3 regions of the Neobacillus sp. NPDC093182 genome follow, and region 1 is predicted to be linked to each of the others. Evidence: riboswitches for the same ligand, from Rfam matches in the RefSeq annotation. Region 1 holds a riboswitch; each other region holds the start of a gene.
What was found. A riboswitch is a leader RNA that binds a small molecule or an ion and turns the genes downstream of it on or off. The one in region 1 is predicted to bind cobalamin.
Positions count from the first base shown of each region.

Region 2: another riboswitch for cobalamin. It lies ahead of ACIQAA_RS25565 (ribonucleoside-diphosphate reductase subunit alpha); the one in region 1 lies ahead of cobJ (precorrin-3B C(17)-methyltransferase).
Region 3: another riboswitch for cobalamin. It lies ahead of ACIQAA_RS27005 (ABC transporter substrate-binding protein); the one in region 1 lies ahead of cobJ (precorrin-3B C(17)-methyltransferase).

Region 1 covers NZ_JBIVOI010000020.1:78,098-83,546, reverse strand. The annotation lists gene cbiQ (cobalt ECF transporter T component CbiQ) at 1-358, shown strand, start outside; gene ACIQAA_RS27740 (energy-coupling factor ABC transporter ATP-binding protein) at 386-1,240, shown strand; cobalamin riboswitch at 1,382-1,559, shown strand; gene cobJ (precorrin-3B C(17)-methyltransferase) at 1,699-3,321, shown strand; gene cobK (precorrin-6A reductase) at 3,331-4,107, shown strand; gene ACIQAA_RS27725 (precorrin-8X methylmutase) at 4,097-4,762, shown strand; gene ACIQAA_RS27720 (cobalt-precorrin-5B (C(1))-methyltransferase) at 4,737-5,449, shown strand, end outside.
Region 2 covers NZ_JBIVOI010000017.1:8,549-13,997, forward strand. The annotation lists gene ACIQAA_RS25560 (ribonucleotide-diphosphate reductase subunit beta) at 1-888, opposite strand, end outside; gene ACIQAA_RS25565 (ribonucleoside-diphosphate reductase subunit alpha) at 916-3,225, opposite strand; cobalamin riboswitch at 3,362-3,539, opposite strand; cobalamin riboswitch at 3,687-3,867, shown strand; gene metE (5-methyltetrahydropteroyltriglutamate--homocysteine S-methyltransferase) at 4,044-5,449, shown strand, end outside.
Region 3 covers NZ_JBIVOI010000019.1:50,324-55,772, forward strand. The annotation lists gene ACIQAA_RS26995 (ATP-binding cassette domain-containing protein) at 1-123, opposite strand, end outside; gene ACIQAA_RS27000 (FecCD family ABC transporter permease) at 120-1,190, opposite strand; gene ACIQAA_RS27005 (ABC transporter substrate-binding protein) at 1,153-2,151, opposite strand; cobalamin riboswitch at 2,332-2,532, opposite strand; gene ACIQAA_RS27010 (acyl-CoA dehydrogenase family protein) at 2,618-3,826, opposite strand; gene ACIQAA_RS27015 (zinc-binding dehydrogenase) at 4,113-4,277, opposite strand; gene ACIQAA_RS27020 (signal peptidase II) at 4,391-4,828, shown strand; gene ACIQAA_RS27025 (GNAT family N-acetyltransferase) at 5,009-5,449, opposite strand, start outside.

The DNA.
Region 1 (5,449 bases):
AATGTGGATATTAAAAAAAGTAAAACTACCCACCGTTTTTGTAGAATTAATCGGGATTACGTATCGATTTATCTTTGTTTTATTGGAAAAGATGAATGAAATTTATATTGCACAATCTAGCAGGCTTGGCTATCAAAATTATAGAAGCTGGTTTTCCAGCGTAGCACAGCTTATTGTCAGCCTTTTCATAAAATCGATGCACGCAGCAAAAGAGCTTCAAATCACAATTGATAGTCGAGGTGGAGATGAACATTTGTATGATGTGGATTTATCATTGGGCTATAAGCGAGGGCATTTTGTCATTATTTTTATTTCGTTTGTAACACTTTTCTTGATAGAAACTATGACAAAATCATGAAAGAACAATGAAAAGGAAGTATGTAGAGTGAGTGAACAAATATTAACGTTTGAACATGTTTCTTATCAATATGCTGATGGAACAATGGCATTGAATCAGATAAATCTTTCCATTGAAAAAGGGAAGAAAATAGCCTTATTAGGGAACAATGGCGCTGGGAAATCGACACTATTTCTTCTTATGAACGGAATATTAAAGCCAACAAGTGGCAGCATTTTATACAATGGAAAGAAGTTGACCTATAAACGGAAAGAGATTCAGCAATTAAGGCAGCAAGTCGGTATTGTGTTCCAAAACTCTGAAACCCAACTTTTTTCATCTACTGTCTATGAAGATATTAAGTTCGGTCCAAAAAATTTAAATTTACCCACCGAAGAAGTTGAGAGGTGTGTAAAGGAAGTCATCACACTAACAGAAACGGAATCGCTTAAAGATAAACCCCCTCACTTTTTAAGTATCGGACAGAAAAAAAGGGTAGCAATTGCTGGAATTGTTGCCATCGATCCTGAATTAATGGTATTAGATGAACCAACAGCTGGGCTCGATCCTTACTATTCAAAAAGAATGTTGAATCTATTGGAAAAGATTCATCATCGAAACCGGACGATTCTATTGTCTACACATAATGTAAATCTTGCTTATGAGTGGGCAGATGAGGTTATCATCTTAAACAATGGGCATTTGCTAGCTCAAGGAACACCGGTTGAGGTTTTTAGTAAAAGAGAAATACTCGAAACAAGCCATTTACAAAAACCTTGGATTATGGAAGTGTTTGAAAAATTTCAAAGAATGAACTTATCCAATAAAAAGTATCCGAGGTCGAAAGCAGAACTGTTTGAAATGATGGAATCATGTTTTAATGGGACCAGCATTCAAGTTTAAGGTGGAATTCTGACGAGTGACCTCAGTTTATTGTGCATAATTTTTTGAAAGCACCATTTCAACCTAAGAAGGTGCTTTTATTAAATTTTCAAACAAATAGTTTGTTAACATTCGAGATTATATGATATAGTTATAAAAAATTTAATAATACTTTAAATAAGTGCTCACATTTGTGAGGTAAAAGGGAAACTAGTGAAAGTCTAGTACAGCCCCCGCTACTGTAAGAGCTGATGAAATTACAATGCCACTGAGAAATCGGGAAGGTGTAAGAGTAAAAAGAAGCTTAAGTCAGGAAACCTGCTTATTTAAACGACACTTGCTTTTCGGAGGGAGAAGTATAGGCGGGACAATTATTCCAATTGTTTTTGTATTTCAGTATGCTTTTTTTATACTGCGATTTCACATGCCTGTATTCCTTTTAAAAGGAGTACAGGCATTTTTTATTTGGAGGTAAGCCTATGAAAAAGGGAAAAATTTTTGTTGTTGGCTTCGGTCCCGGTGATCGTGAGCATATTACAAATCGAGCTGTAGTGGCATTGCAGCAAAGTGATTGTATTATTGGCTATAAAACATATGTGGAGCTAATTGAACCTTTTGTAACAGCAAAGTCCATCGTCAGTACGGGTATGACTGAAGAAGTGTCACGTGCACAGGATGCAGTAAAGAAAGCTGAAGCAGGTCATATTGTCTCAGTGATTTCCAGCGGAGATTCAGGCGTTTATGGTATGGCTGGATTAGTGTATGAAGTGCTGATTGAGAAGGGCTGGACTGAAAAAGAAGGAATTGAGGTAGAAATTGTTCCAGGTGTTTCAGCCATTAATTCTTGTGCAAGTTTATTGGGTGCGCCTGTCATGCATGATTCCTGCACGATAAGTCTAAGTGATCATTTAACGCCTTGGACCGTAATAGAAAAGCGCATTGAAGCAGCTGCGATGGCGGATTTCGTTATAGCTTTATATAATCCGAAAAGCGGTCGACGGACACGCCAAATTGTAGAGGCACAAAATATTCTATTAAAATATCGTTCTCCTGAAACACCGGTGGGACTTGTGAAAAGTGCCTATCGTGAAAATCAAAATGTAGTGCTGACAACACTGGCTGAAATGCTTGAACATGATATCGGAATGCTGACAACGGTTATGATCGGGAATTCTTCTACTTTCTTTTATGACAATAAAATCATTACCCCTCGAGGTTATCAGCGTAAATATACGTTAGGGGAAGAGAAGCAAAGCTTAAAACCGCATCAGCGTTTAAAAAAGGAAGCTGAACCATGGGCATTAAATCAAGAAACAGGGGAAGCACAAGCTGGTTATGAGCAAATTGAAAGAATAAAACAAGAAGCCAGCTCATTAGATTTGGCCATAAAGGCTTTATCCATGGTGACTAAATCGGAAATAGACTATCCGCATTTTGTTCAGCAGCCAATCGAAGATATATTTGAATTTGCTGTTTCACCTGGTGTTGCCAATAAATTTATTACGCCTGAGCAAATGCGCGTATTAGCAGAAACCATTGGCGAGACAGGCACCATGGAATATACACCGGATCATCGTTTTTTACTAAAGATTCCAACAGATCAGCCTGAATCGATTGTTGAAAAGCTTGAACAAAATCATTTAATCGTCATGCCTGTGGGCGATGTTTTAAATGTTAAAGCTTGTGATTTTTGCAACGGTGAAAAAGCAGAATCAATTCCATATGCAGAAGAAATAGGAGCAAAATTGGGGGGCTTAAAGCTTCCAAAAGAATTACATATTGGTTTCAACGGCTGCGGTATGGCCTGTTATCGGGCAGTATTCGATGATATTGGGATCGTTTACCGCAAGAAAAAATTTGATTTATTTATTGGCGCAAAGCCGGTTGGCCGTACAGCCCATGCTGCACAGCCAGTAGCAGAAGGAATTGAACCAGATCAACTGCTGCCGTTATTAACGAAAATTATTGAAGAGTACAAACAAAATGCCCATCCAAATGAACGCCTTTTTAAATATTTTAAAAGGGTGAAAAGAATTCAGTATTTTAACTATCAAGATATGAGCTCCAAAATTGAAGTCGAGCCGGCACCATGTGGAGATTAGGAGGAACACATGATTTTATTTTTAGCAGGCACAAGTGATGCGAGAGCACTAGCCATTCAATTGCAAAATCAAGGCTATCCTTTATTAGCAACAGTAGTCACAGAATCTGCAGCCGAAAGTTTAAAAGCCCACCATATTCCTTATCAAGTGGGTCGGTTATCAGTAGATGACATGATCGCGCTTATTCAGAAGCAAAAGATGACCTGTGTCATCGATGCCAGCCATCCATATGCGGAAGAAGCGTCGAAAACGGCAATGGCAGCAGCAAAAGCATGTGATATTCCTTATATTCGTTATGAAAGGCCAGAAGAACAGTTTATTTCTCCATTCATTACAGAGGTTGACAGCTATGAAGAGGCAGCCAAATTAGCTCAATCTCATAAAGGAACGATCATGCTGACAACAGGCAGCAAAACGTTAGAAATATTTACGAAATATTTAATGCGTGATGAAATCCGGCTTATTTGCAGAATGCTTCCAAATATAGGGAACATGGAAAAGTGCGATAGGTTAGGTATTAAACAAAAGGACATTATTGCGATCCAGGGCCCATTTTCGGAATCATTAAATAAAGCACTTTGTGAGCAATACAATGTGACTCTAATGATTACAAAAGAAAGCGGCAAAGTGGGATCTGTAGATGAAAAAATGACAGCTGCTCTGCAACTAGGGATTCCTGTTATTTTAATCAAACGACCAGCGATTGAATATGAAAATTTTTGTACTTCTTTTGAAGAAGTAACTCAACTATTAGGAGGTATTATTCTTGGCAAACATGAACTTTAATACAAAATTTATTCCCGTAACGGTAGATCCAGACAAGATTTATGATCACAGTTTCGCCATTATTAAAGAGGAAATGGGCGAACATTCATTTACTGATGAGCAATGGCTAGTGGTTCGGCGGGTAATTCACGCTTCAGCAGATTTTGAGTTAGGCCGAAGCATGATCTTTACACCTGATGCCATTGAGGCAGGGGTTCAATCCATTTTAGCGGGCCGTCATGTAGTGGTGGATGTACAAATGATCGAAAGCGGTTCAGGACGGAAACGATTCCAAAAGCATGGCGGGGATTTACATTGTTATATCGCCGATGAAGATGTCTCAAAGGAAGCGAAGGCTCAAGGAACAACACGTGCGATTATTTCTATGCAAAAAGCAACGCGTCTACATGAAGGAGGAATCTATGCCATCGGCAATGCGCCAACCGCCTTACTGGAGTTAATTCGTTTGATTAAAGAAGGTGTGGCTAAACCGGATTTAATTATTGGAATGCCAGTCGGCTTTGTATCAGCAGCAGAGTCGAAAGCGGAGTTAGCAGTGCTGGAAGGGATTCCATTTATTACGAATGTTGGGAGAAAGGGTGGCAGTACAGTGACAGTCGCTGCACTTAATGCCATTTCGATTATGGCGGATGAACGAGCAAAAGAAACGAAATAAAAAAGACCCTTCACAAATGCGACACGGCTATACGACAGGAGCTTGTGCAACAGCGATGACAAAGGCAGCACTGCAAGCTCTTGTCGTGGGAAAGGTACCTGATGAAGTCACGATTTATTTACCGGTTGGCCAGTATGCCACATTTAAAGTAACCGCATTTGAAGTATCAGAAGGCTGGGTAATGTGTGAAACGATTAAAGATGCCGGGGATGATCCTGATGCTACACACCAGGCACGAATTCAAAGTACCGTTCGTTATTCAGAAGAAAAAGGTATCCATTTAGATGGCGGGGTTGGTGTAGGGCGAGTGACAAAAGCGGGACTTCCTGTACCGGTAGGTCAAGCAGCGATAAACCCTGTACCGCGTAAAATGATTTTTGGTGTTGTACAAGAAGCAATTGAAAAATATAAATTGGATTGTGGAATTGAAGTGGTCATTTCCGTACCAGATGGTGAAGAGATTGCTGAAAAAACATTGAATGGGCGTTTAGGCATTATTGGCGGAATTTCGATATTAGGTACACGGGGAACAGTGGTTCCATTTTCAAGTTCTGCTTATATGGCAAGTATCGTACAAGCGATCAATGTAGCAAAAGAATCAGGATGTGAGCATTTAGTCATTACAACGGGCGGACGCAGTGAAAAATATGCAATGCAGCAGTATCCTCATTTACCAGAAGAAGCATT
Region 2 (5,449 bases), on a different contig from region 1:
AAGCTGTCTCAATCGTTTATTTGCTAAATATTCTACATAGCCTTCAAATTCCTCTAAATCGATTCCTTTGATTTCAGCTAAAATATAGTGAGCCCACTCTTTTTCCAGCTCAACCGCTTCGTTAATCGTTTGGTAGATATAGTTAATATTTTCGTCTGTATGAAGCTCCGGATTTTCTGTTAAAAGGATTCGAATGAATTGAGCAATAAAGTAGGCATGCTGCATTTCATCCCGTTGAATATAACTAATCATTGTACTTGTTTTCAGCATTTTTTGCTGACGTGCTAAATGATAGAAAAAGGCAAAACCGGCGTAAAAATAAATCCCCTCTAGGTTAATGGAGTTTACACATAACTTGAACAACGTTTGCGGCGTTGGATTTTGTCTAAATTCCTCATAGGCATCTAAAATAAGTTGATTTCGTTTTTGGACGATGTGATCACTTTTTGCTTGATTAAATCGTTCATTTTGTTCGCCAATGGGAATAAGCGAGCTTAGTATATACGAATATGATTCATTATGAACAGCTTCTTGTTGTGAAATAACAGCAAAGATCGCTTTAAAACTAGAGTCACTCACATAATCCATTACTTGACTCATGGTTGGTGTCTGCAGGCTATCAAGAGAAGCTAGCTGCGTATTAATACGCAGAAACACATCTTTTTCTTGATTACTAAGGGAATCCCATTGTTTTATATCATCCTGCATATTGATTTCCTGCGGTTTCCAAAAATTTGATAATAGAGTTTGATATAAATCGTACATTTTTGGATAGGCAATATCATTCCAGTTAAGGATTCCCGATGACTTTCCATTTATGATTCCGGTGGATTTGTTTGGAAAGTCAGGATTGAGTAATTGTATTTTGGTTAATGGTGTATGAATCATGAAATAAACTTCCTCCATTCTTCTCTGCTAACTTTGACATGCTTCACATTCTTCTATCTCCGATTGAGAAGTACTTCTTATGTAATAAGTCGTCTTTAAGCCCTGCCTCCATGCTTCCCTATGAAGATTTAATAACTCTACCGCTTTAATATCATGACGAACATAGAGATTGAAACTAATCGATTGGTCGATATGGCGCTGTCTGGCGGCATTTTGCCTAATACTCCATGTTTGATCCAACGCATGACGAGTTCGTCGATAAAAATTGTAACTGTTATGGTCCAAATCGGGTGCCGTTACTTTAAATTTGAAATTTTTCTTCTCCTCCGCGTATTCGACTGCATACAAAGGGTCAATCCCATCTGTTGAACCGCCAATCTTTGCTGTGGATGAGTTTGGAGCAATCGCCATCATCCAGCCATTTCGAACCCCATACTTTGTAATATCTTCCATCAGTTGGTTCCAACGATTTGTTTTATATCCTTTGCGCTCAAAATACTGGCCTGACTGCCATTCTGAACCTTCAAATTTTGGATAACTGCCTTTTTCCTTTGCTAATTCCATAGAAGAACGAATGGTAAGGTAAGCAATATCCTCATATAAACGATCTGCATATTCAACTGCTTCATCAGACTCCCAAAAGATGCCTTCTAACGCAAGGAGGTGATGCCAGCCAAACGTACCTAAGCCTACAGGACGGTATTGCTTATTAGTGACTTCCGCTTGTCCCACTGAAATGGTATTAAGATCAATTACATTGTCTAGCATTCTCATTTGGATTGAAACCAATCTTTCTAGTACATTCCCTTTTACAGCTTTCGGCAGATTAATAGATGATAGATTGCAGACAACAAAGTCCCCAGGTTTACGAACAATGACAATATTTCCTTCTTCATCCTTATATTCTTTAACAATCGTGGTGGCAGACATATTTTGCGTGATCTCTGTACACAAATTACTGCAAAAAATCGACGCACATCCATATCCTCTTGCATGTTTGTTTGGATTTTGACGATTGACTTCATCCCGATAAAACATATATGGCGTACCGGTTTCTAATTGAGAAATCATAATCCTTGCCATTATATCCATCGCCCGATAAGTTTTTCGAGGAAGAAAAGGATGTTTTACTGCTTCTTCATACTTTTCTGTAAAAAACTTTACATCACACTCGTCATAAAAATCTTCCAAGCCCAGGGGATTCCCGTCTTGGTCCTTCCACCCCATTATTTGTTTTACTTGATGAGGACAAAAGGTGTGCCATTCTCCAACACTTCGACCGTTTTCATCTACTTCTTCTAATTTCTTCATAAACAAGTCAGGTATGGAAACACCCGTAAAAATATCATGAGCCTTTCGTCTTTCGTCACCGTTATTTGTCTTTAAGTCTAAAAAGCCATTCATAATATCTTTATGAAATACATCTAAATAAACGGCGATTGCTCCCTGCCTTTGGCCCAATTGGTCGACACTCACAGCCGTATCATTAATAAGCCGAATCCATGGAACCACCCCAGAGGAATTACCTTTAAATTTCTTGATATCTGAACCTAAGGCACGTACCTTGCCTAGGTAAACACCTAGCCCGCCACCGTCTTTACTTAATCTAGCAAAATCCCAATTGTTCAAATAAATTCCATCTAAAGAATCGTCCACTGTATCAATAAAACAGGAAGAGAGCTGCCCAAAGCTTTTTCCGGCATTTGATAGAGTTGGTGTTGCAACGGTCATATACAAGTTGCTAAGTGCCCAATATGCTTCTTTTACAAGGTTTAACCTGTTTCCTTTTTGTTCTTTTCTCATTAATGTCATGGCGATGACCATAAACCGTTCTTGAGGTAACTCGTATAGTTTTCCTTCGTAATCTTTCGCCAAATAACGATCTGCTAGTAAGAACAGCCCTATATAATTAAACAAATTGTCCCGTTCTGATGTAATTACTGCGCCTAGTGTATCAATCTCTTCTTTTGAATAGTCATGTAATAGATCCTCGGAATAGATTCCTATTTTTGTTAATTCAGCAATCAGCGTGTAAAAACCTCCGTATTTTTCTTCCGGCTCGTATCCCCTGCTGCTTGACGCATTTTGATAAAGTTCCTGTAAATAAAGATTTGCTGCTAGAAAGGTCCAGTTTGGATCGCTCATTGAAATTTGATTTAATGCATAAAAAAGGGATTGTTCATATATGGAAGAGTCTTCAAGATTAGCGATCTTTTCAACTAATTCATTTGTGTTCAGATTATATTTTTCAGAAGCTTTTTTCACTGCCGCCAAAACCGAATCCTTGTCTGAATAAACACTGTTTACTGCCATACCAAATTCCTCATTTCTTTTCATAATGACTTCGTGAGTGAAACGACAAAAAACCCATCTATGAAGATGGGTTTGATAACGTGGATTAATCTATCATACAGGCTCATTCACTGTAATAGTAGGTATACCCTCGTTATATCTTCCCAGCTCCCGAAGAAGATAATACGTAATAGAAATGGCAGGTCTCCTGACTTGTGCTTCTCCCTACTCTAATCCCTTCCCGTCCGTAGACAGTGGATATGATTATTTCGTCAGCACTTACAGTTGCGGGTACAGTTCTGGATTCTCACCAGATTCCCTATTAAGTCTATATAGACACCATTTATATTGGTTATTTTCTATATTTAGTGTTTTGATTTATTGCTCACTACTAAATATTGTATATGTTCAACTATAATATACTATTTTCACTTTGACAATAACAAAAATAATTCTCAGAAAATTGTGTACGAACGATTTTTTATATGTTATATTAATTGGCAATTACATATCGTGTAAGAATTGGTGCCAAGCTGAGGCTTGGCTTAATAGGGAAGAACGGTGCAAATCCGTCGCTGTCCCGCAACTGTAATTCGGAGTGAATCACAAATACCACTGTCTTTTGATGGGAAGGTGTGATGAACATTGATGATGAGCCAGGAGACCTGCCAATTTGTAGTACACACCAGATACCTACGTGGAAATAGGTGGTGACATTCATTTGTACGACAAACGAGTTATGAGTTGTATTGTTTATGCAAGATTTTTAAACATACCTTTAACTTGATTGTATAGCCATTTCCGGTTCCTGGAGATGGCTTTTTTGTATTTGGATATATGTAAATGAAAAGGAGGAATCGTAAATGAAATTAGCTAGTACAGCCATTGGGTACCCCTACATTGGTGGTAATCGAGAGTGGAAACGTTGTGTGGAATCTTTTTGGAAGGGTGAAAAATCAGAGGAAGCGTTTATCTTTGAGATGAAGACCATTCGTTTAAATCATTTGAAGCATCAGCAATCCTTAGGATTAGACATACTTACGGTTGGAGATTTTACCTTTTATGACCGTATGCTGGACCTTGCGACCATGTTCGGTTTAATTCCAGCCCGTTATAATTGGACTGGTGAAAAGGTAAATCTTACAACTTATTACGCAATGGCACGTGGAGCAAACGATGTTGTGGCTTCTGAAATGACAAAATGGTTTAATACAAACTACCACTACATTGTACCTGAGTATGAAGGCAAGCCACTAAAATTAACTCAAAACTACATTTTAGATTATTTTTTAGAAGCGAAGTTTGAACTAGGTCTAATTACAAAACCAACCATTATAGGTCCCTATACTTTTGTACAATTATCTAAAGGCTACGATTCGATATCAAAAGCATCATTTATTTTAAGACTCTTACCTCTTTATGTTCAAGTACTCCAACAACTTGTAGATGCAGGAGCACAGTGGATACAAGTGGAAGAACCAGCATTAGTCCTTTCACTAGCACCTGAAGATATCAAACTAGTTCAACAAATTTATAAACAATTAGCAGAAGAAGTACCTGCAGCGAAACTGATGTTACAAACCTATTTTGAAGGACTATCAGCGTATGAAGACCTCATACAATTACCTGTCGCTGGAGTTGGGCTTGATTTTATTCATGGTGCTGATCAGAATATGGCTTCACTCCGTAAATACGGTTTCCCACAAGATAAAATATTAGGGATTGGTATCATAAATGGGCGTGATATTTGGCGGGCAAGTTTGGCTGAAAAAGCAATGATGACCAAAGCTATTTTATCCTTAAGCGGCGTAAATGAAGCGTGGGTTCAATCTTCTTGCAGTTTACAGCATGTACCTGTCACAACTAAATCTGAAAAGACTCTGGACAAGACATTACTAAACGCATTATCCTTTGCCGATGAGAAAATCATCGAGTTAACGCATATAACATCCTTCGTTTCAGACGAGAACTGGTCTGGAAGTAAAAGTGTGTCACAAAGTATAGTGGCAATTCAAGCCTTAGAGCAGCATGAGGGAAGGAAAAATCCACGTGTGAAGGAGCTTTTATTACAAGTCAAGCCAGAGCATTTTACACGTCCAATGCCCTTTAAAGAACGTCAATCTTTACAAAAAGAAGCTTTACAATTACCGGATTTTCCAACCACAACGATTGGAAGCTTCCCTCAATCCGATCAAGTAAAAAGAACGCGTACTGCATGGCGTAAAAAAGAAATTACCGACTTGAAATATGCTGAGTTTTTGAAAAGTGA
Region 3 (5,449 bases), on a different contig from region 1:
TGTTTTCCCACTCCCATTTGGCCCGAGAAGAGCAAAAAACTCTCCTTTTTTAATTTCTAAATCTAGACCTTTAATAATGGGGGAATGGGTATATCCACCGACCAAGTTTTGAACGTTAATCATTTATTCGTCCCCCTTCCAAGTCTTTCTCTAATCAATAAAAGGGCAAATACAGGTGCACCAATTAAGGCAGTAATCACGCCAATTGGCAGCTCTTTAGGTGCAATCATGGTTCTAGCCATTAAATCAGCTAGTATAAGAAAAGCTCCACCCATTATCAAGGAAAGCGGAAGGACATGGCGATGATTCGGTCCCGTAACAAGTCGGATTAAGTGTGGAATAACAAGTCCAACAAAGCCAATCGACCCTGAAACAGCTACTGCTGCACCGGTTAATAACGATGCACCAATTAGAACAAATGTCTTTCCTTTTTTAACATCTACTCCAATATGATCTGCTGCATCCTCTCCTAGTGCTAGGGCATTTAATTCACGATAGAAGTAAAACAACACAATGGAACCGATTATCATAAAGGGGATGATTAGTTGAACATAACTCCACCCTCTCATTCCAACACTGCCATATAACCAGTAAATAATTTGAGTCATCGCGTCTCGATCTCCCAATGAAATAAGAAGAGATACAAGCGCACTAATAAAGGCACTAACAATGATTCCTGCTAAAATAATCGTTTCAATTGCTAAACTTTTACTACTCAATCGAACGAGTCCGAATACGACAAGTAAAGCAATTAATCCACTAAAAATCGAAACGACCGGAAGCGTAAAATTTCCTAAACCAAAAATTGTTACTTGAAAAAACAAAACGAGAACAGCCCCAAGTGAGGCTCCTGAAGATACCCCAATGGTGTATGGGTCTGCTAGTGGGTTGCGTAAAAGCCCTTGAAAAGCTGCACCAGCTAATGAAAGGGCTGCCCCTACACAAAAGGCAAGAAGAACTCTTGGCAGACGGATATTCCAAATGATCATTTCTTCATTTTTTGCTACTTCATCAAGCCAACCCATATTAATCGTTTTATCTAGTATAATATGTAAAATAGTAGGAATTGGGATTATTACACTACTATAAAATAAGCCAAGAAGGCTCGTACCAAGTAAAAGCCCTCCGCTTATCAAATACAACCAAACTATTTTACTGCTTAAATATTTCCGGATAGATAAGTTCCGCAAGTGTCTCGACTCCTTCAATTAAACGAGGACCGGGTCTTGTAACCGTATCGCTATCAACGTCAAAAACGTTTTTATTTTTTACAGCTGGCACTTCTGACCATCCTTCACGATTCAAAACCCCATCAGTTGGATTATCTACATAGTATCCATAGGTGGTAATAATCACATCAGGGTTTAATTTGACAATTTCTTCTTCCGTCATCTTTACCCAGCCCTCTTGATCTTCTGCGGCATTAGTGGCTTGAATGGTCTCAAGCATTTCATGCATAAATGTATTTTGTCCTGTCGTAAAAATATCTGGAGCAGGTGAAACTTCTACCCAAACTTTCTTTTTATCCTTGATAGCCGCTGCTTTGTCTTTGATTGCTTGAAATCGTTCTTTCATATCAGAAATAATTTCTTCTGATTCGGTCTTACTTCCAGTAGCAGTACCAATCATTTCAATGTTGCTATATACGTCCTCAAAGGATACAGCACTTCCAACAACAACCACGTCAATACCAGCTTCTTCAAACTGTTTTAAGGTTTCTGGATGTGTTTTATAATGATAATCTGTAACGAGCGCTATATCTGGAAGTAATGTGAGAACAAGCTCTGATTTGATATCCTGTGCACCAACCTTTTCAATTTCTTCCACTTCTGGTGGATAGTTATCATAATCTGATACGCCAATGACTTTATCGCCTAACCCAAGTGCAAACGCTATTTCTGTATTACTAGTCTGAATCGAAACAATTGTTTCAGGTTCCTCATCAATCGTTACCTTTCGATTCGCATCGTCGGTAATGGTTACAGGAAACTGAACTCCATCATCCTTCTCCCCTTCATTTGTCTTGTCGTTTTGGGTAGCAACTGCTTTATCTTGAGTGTTCTGTTCCTGTGTACCACAGCCTACAATAATACCCATGCTTAACAGAAGAACAACACTGAATAGTCCCCACTTTTTTACAATCTCTTTCATCACTTTTTTCCTCCTTCTATTTTTGAACACAAAAAAACGCTGTTCCAGAGGAAAGCGTAGAGTAAAGGCAGTTTTATAATACATTGTCTTTTGGACAGCATGATAACTTGCAATCGTCATAATAAATAAAAATATTTACATAGGATTACCTGCACTTTAAACATTCCTTTCCTCGAGGAAGCTTAAAAAACATAATAGGCAGGTCTCCTGACTTGCGAATCACTGGTTGGTTATCCCTTCCCATGTAAAAAACACAGTGGATAAATATAACCTTCCTTCTCGCTTACAGTGGCGGGACCGTGTTGGATTTACACCAACTTCCCTCTTAGTCTCAAATAATCCTATTCAGATCATTTAAGAAACCTATTTGTCTAGTATTCATTTTTTTGTTATAAAGGCAATTATAGTAGAGTGTTCCACCTTTGTAAACTATTTCTATTTTTTCTTTATCTCATTTATTTCCATTTTAATTGCTGACGGAAACATGTTCAAATGGCCATGAAGGCAATTGTTTGCGAAGCGGTTTATCTTCTCTATAACCTAAAGCATATTCCCCTTGCATAATCGTATGAATTTCTCTAGTGCCTTCATAGATCACTGGTGCTTTAGAGTTCCGCAAAAAGCGCTCAACTGGGTATTCATCGGAATAACCATATGCCCCATGGATTTGAACGGCATCATTGGCAGCCTCAAATGCAGCATTACATGAAATCCATTTAGCAAGTGACGTCTCTTTTGTATTTCGTTTACCCTGATTTTTTAACCAGCCAGCTTTAAAAACCAACAATCTGGAAATTTCAAGATTTGCGCTCATTTTTGCGATCATTTGCTGTACAAGCTGGTGTTTTCCAATCTCTTTGCCAAATGTTTTCCGTTCATGGCAATACTTAAGGCTTGCTTCAAGGCTGGCTTCTATTAAACCTACTGCTCCTGCAGCTACTGTAAAACGGCCGTTATCTAGGGCAGCCATAGCAATTTTAAACCCTTCTCCTTCTTCCCCTAATCTGTTCTCAACAGGAACCTTTACATCCGTTAAGAATACTTCACCGGTATTTCCAGCGCGAATACCCAGCTTTCCCTTAATAGCCTTCGTTTCTACTCCTGCAAAACTGCGTTCAACAATAAAGGCAGTAATTCCTTTATGCCCACTATCATGATTTGTCTTGGCAAAAATTAAGAAATGGTCAGCAACATCACAAAGAGAAATCCATGTTTTGGAGCCATTAAGAATATAGTAATCCCCATTTCTAGCAGCTGTCGTATTCATCGCTGCAACGTCAGATCCAGCATTCGGTTCTGTTAATCCGAAGGCACCAATTTTACGTCCCTGTGCTTGAGGGACTAAATACTTTTGTTTTTGTTCCTCCGTTCCCCATTGCAATATTGTCATACTGTTTAGCCCTGTATGAACAGAAACGGCTGTCCGATAGGCAGTATCTCCCCGTTCTAATTCTTCACATACAATGGCCAGTGTATTATAATCCATGCCTGCCCCGCCATACTCTTCAGGGATACAGACACCCATTACTTGCAAATCCGCTAATTTTTTCAAAATCGCCGGTTCAAAATGGCCTTGGCGATCCCACTCCTGAATATTTGGAATGATTTCCTTATCGACAAATTTTCTCACCATTTCCTTTACACTTTGCTGCTCATCTGTTAATTCAAAGTTCATCATATAAATTCCCTCCCTCAATAAATACATTTTATTTTACATTTACATTTACCTAATGCTCCCTTCACGCTATCTCTCCATCTTAACTACTCGATGTACAAAAAAGGAGCCAGCAAAACAAACAATGATGTTCCTCATTGATTGCCTTACTGACTCTTGCTCATATCTCGTTTCCTGCAAAGGAAGTACAAGTGCAATTAAGTCAATTTACCGTGGATGTTATTATGATTATACAATTTATTTTCTGAATTTTCCATAAATCAAAAAGATTAATTCGTTTCGTATCTCATTGCTCCCATGGCAAAAGAATTAGTTTACCGGTCGTTTTGCGCTGTTCCATGAGCTGGTGCAGCTCCGGGGCCATGTGTAAGGGTTGGATGTTCCCAATGACGGGTTTAATGGCACCTTTAGCTGCAAGTTCAACAATTTTCCCAAGGCTTTCAAAGAACAAATCTTGGCGTTCCGTAACCCGCCCTAGTAAAAAGCTACATAATAGAAAAGAAAATAGCTTTCAATTATACTGTTGATTAAGGTGCAAATAATTGCTAGAAGGAAGGACTACAAATGCTATTTTATGTAATTGCCATTCTTGTTCTTGTGATGGACCAGCTTTCTAAATATCTAATTCGTATCTTCATCGACATACATGAAAACTTTACTTTGTGGGGAATATATTTTACACATATCGAGAATAGCGGGATGGCAGGAGGATTATTTCATGGCTATGCTCGGCTCTTCGGAGTTGTGGCTGTACTGTTCGTGATCGTTGTTTTATATATTCGTAGAACGGGAGAAATGAAGGGAGCTCTCATCGATAGTAGTTTTGGATTCCTAGTCGGAGGAGCAATTGGAAATGGCATTGATCGGCTTTTATTTGGGCAGGTAACAGATTTTATCCCGCGCTCTGGTGGAATTCTTAACTTGGCCGACCATGCTATTGAGATGGGGTTGATACTGTTTATTATCTATGGAATTGTTAGCTGGTGGAAAGATAAGCGCTAGATTCTCTAAAATACAGATGTACTGCCAATGTGGTAAATGTCTACCATTTCTTTTCCAAAAATAAGTTCAATTTTTCTGCCTCTTCTGCAAACATTAAGCCCCACTTTTCATTGTATGAACACACTTCGACCTTTCTCAAACCATCTCCCTCCTAATTTGCCGTATAAATCGTTTTTTATCTCAAAGAATCTTCACCATATAATCATACAGATGTTCATTAATTTTGATCAATTTACCACCCTTATACCCAATCTGCTCGTATAGCTTTTTTGCATTCGGGTTATCTTGAGCAACATTTAGAGAGAGTCTTGAATATCCCTTTTGTATTGCTGCTTTTTCGGCTTCCTTTAGAAGCATTGATCCGATTCCATAGCCTCTAAACCGATCAGCAACACACAGGGTGTCGATATAAAAATCCCCCTCGTCAGCTTCCTTATCCAAGAAAATCATTTCATTCCTTCTTTTCTTCCTTAAGCGTTTCAAAATAGGTTCGTCTAATCGAGGTGCAGCCTCTCCCGGATAGGTAATTACGATCCCTGCTACTTCTCCTAAAATATCTGCAACAATCGTATTTTGGTAGCTAAGACGATTATTCTCTTCGCGAAAGAAATGCTCCAGCGT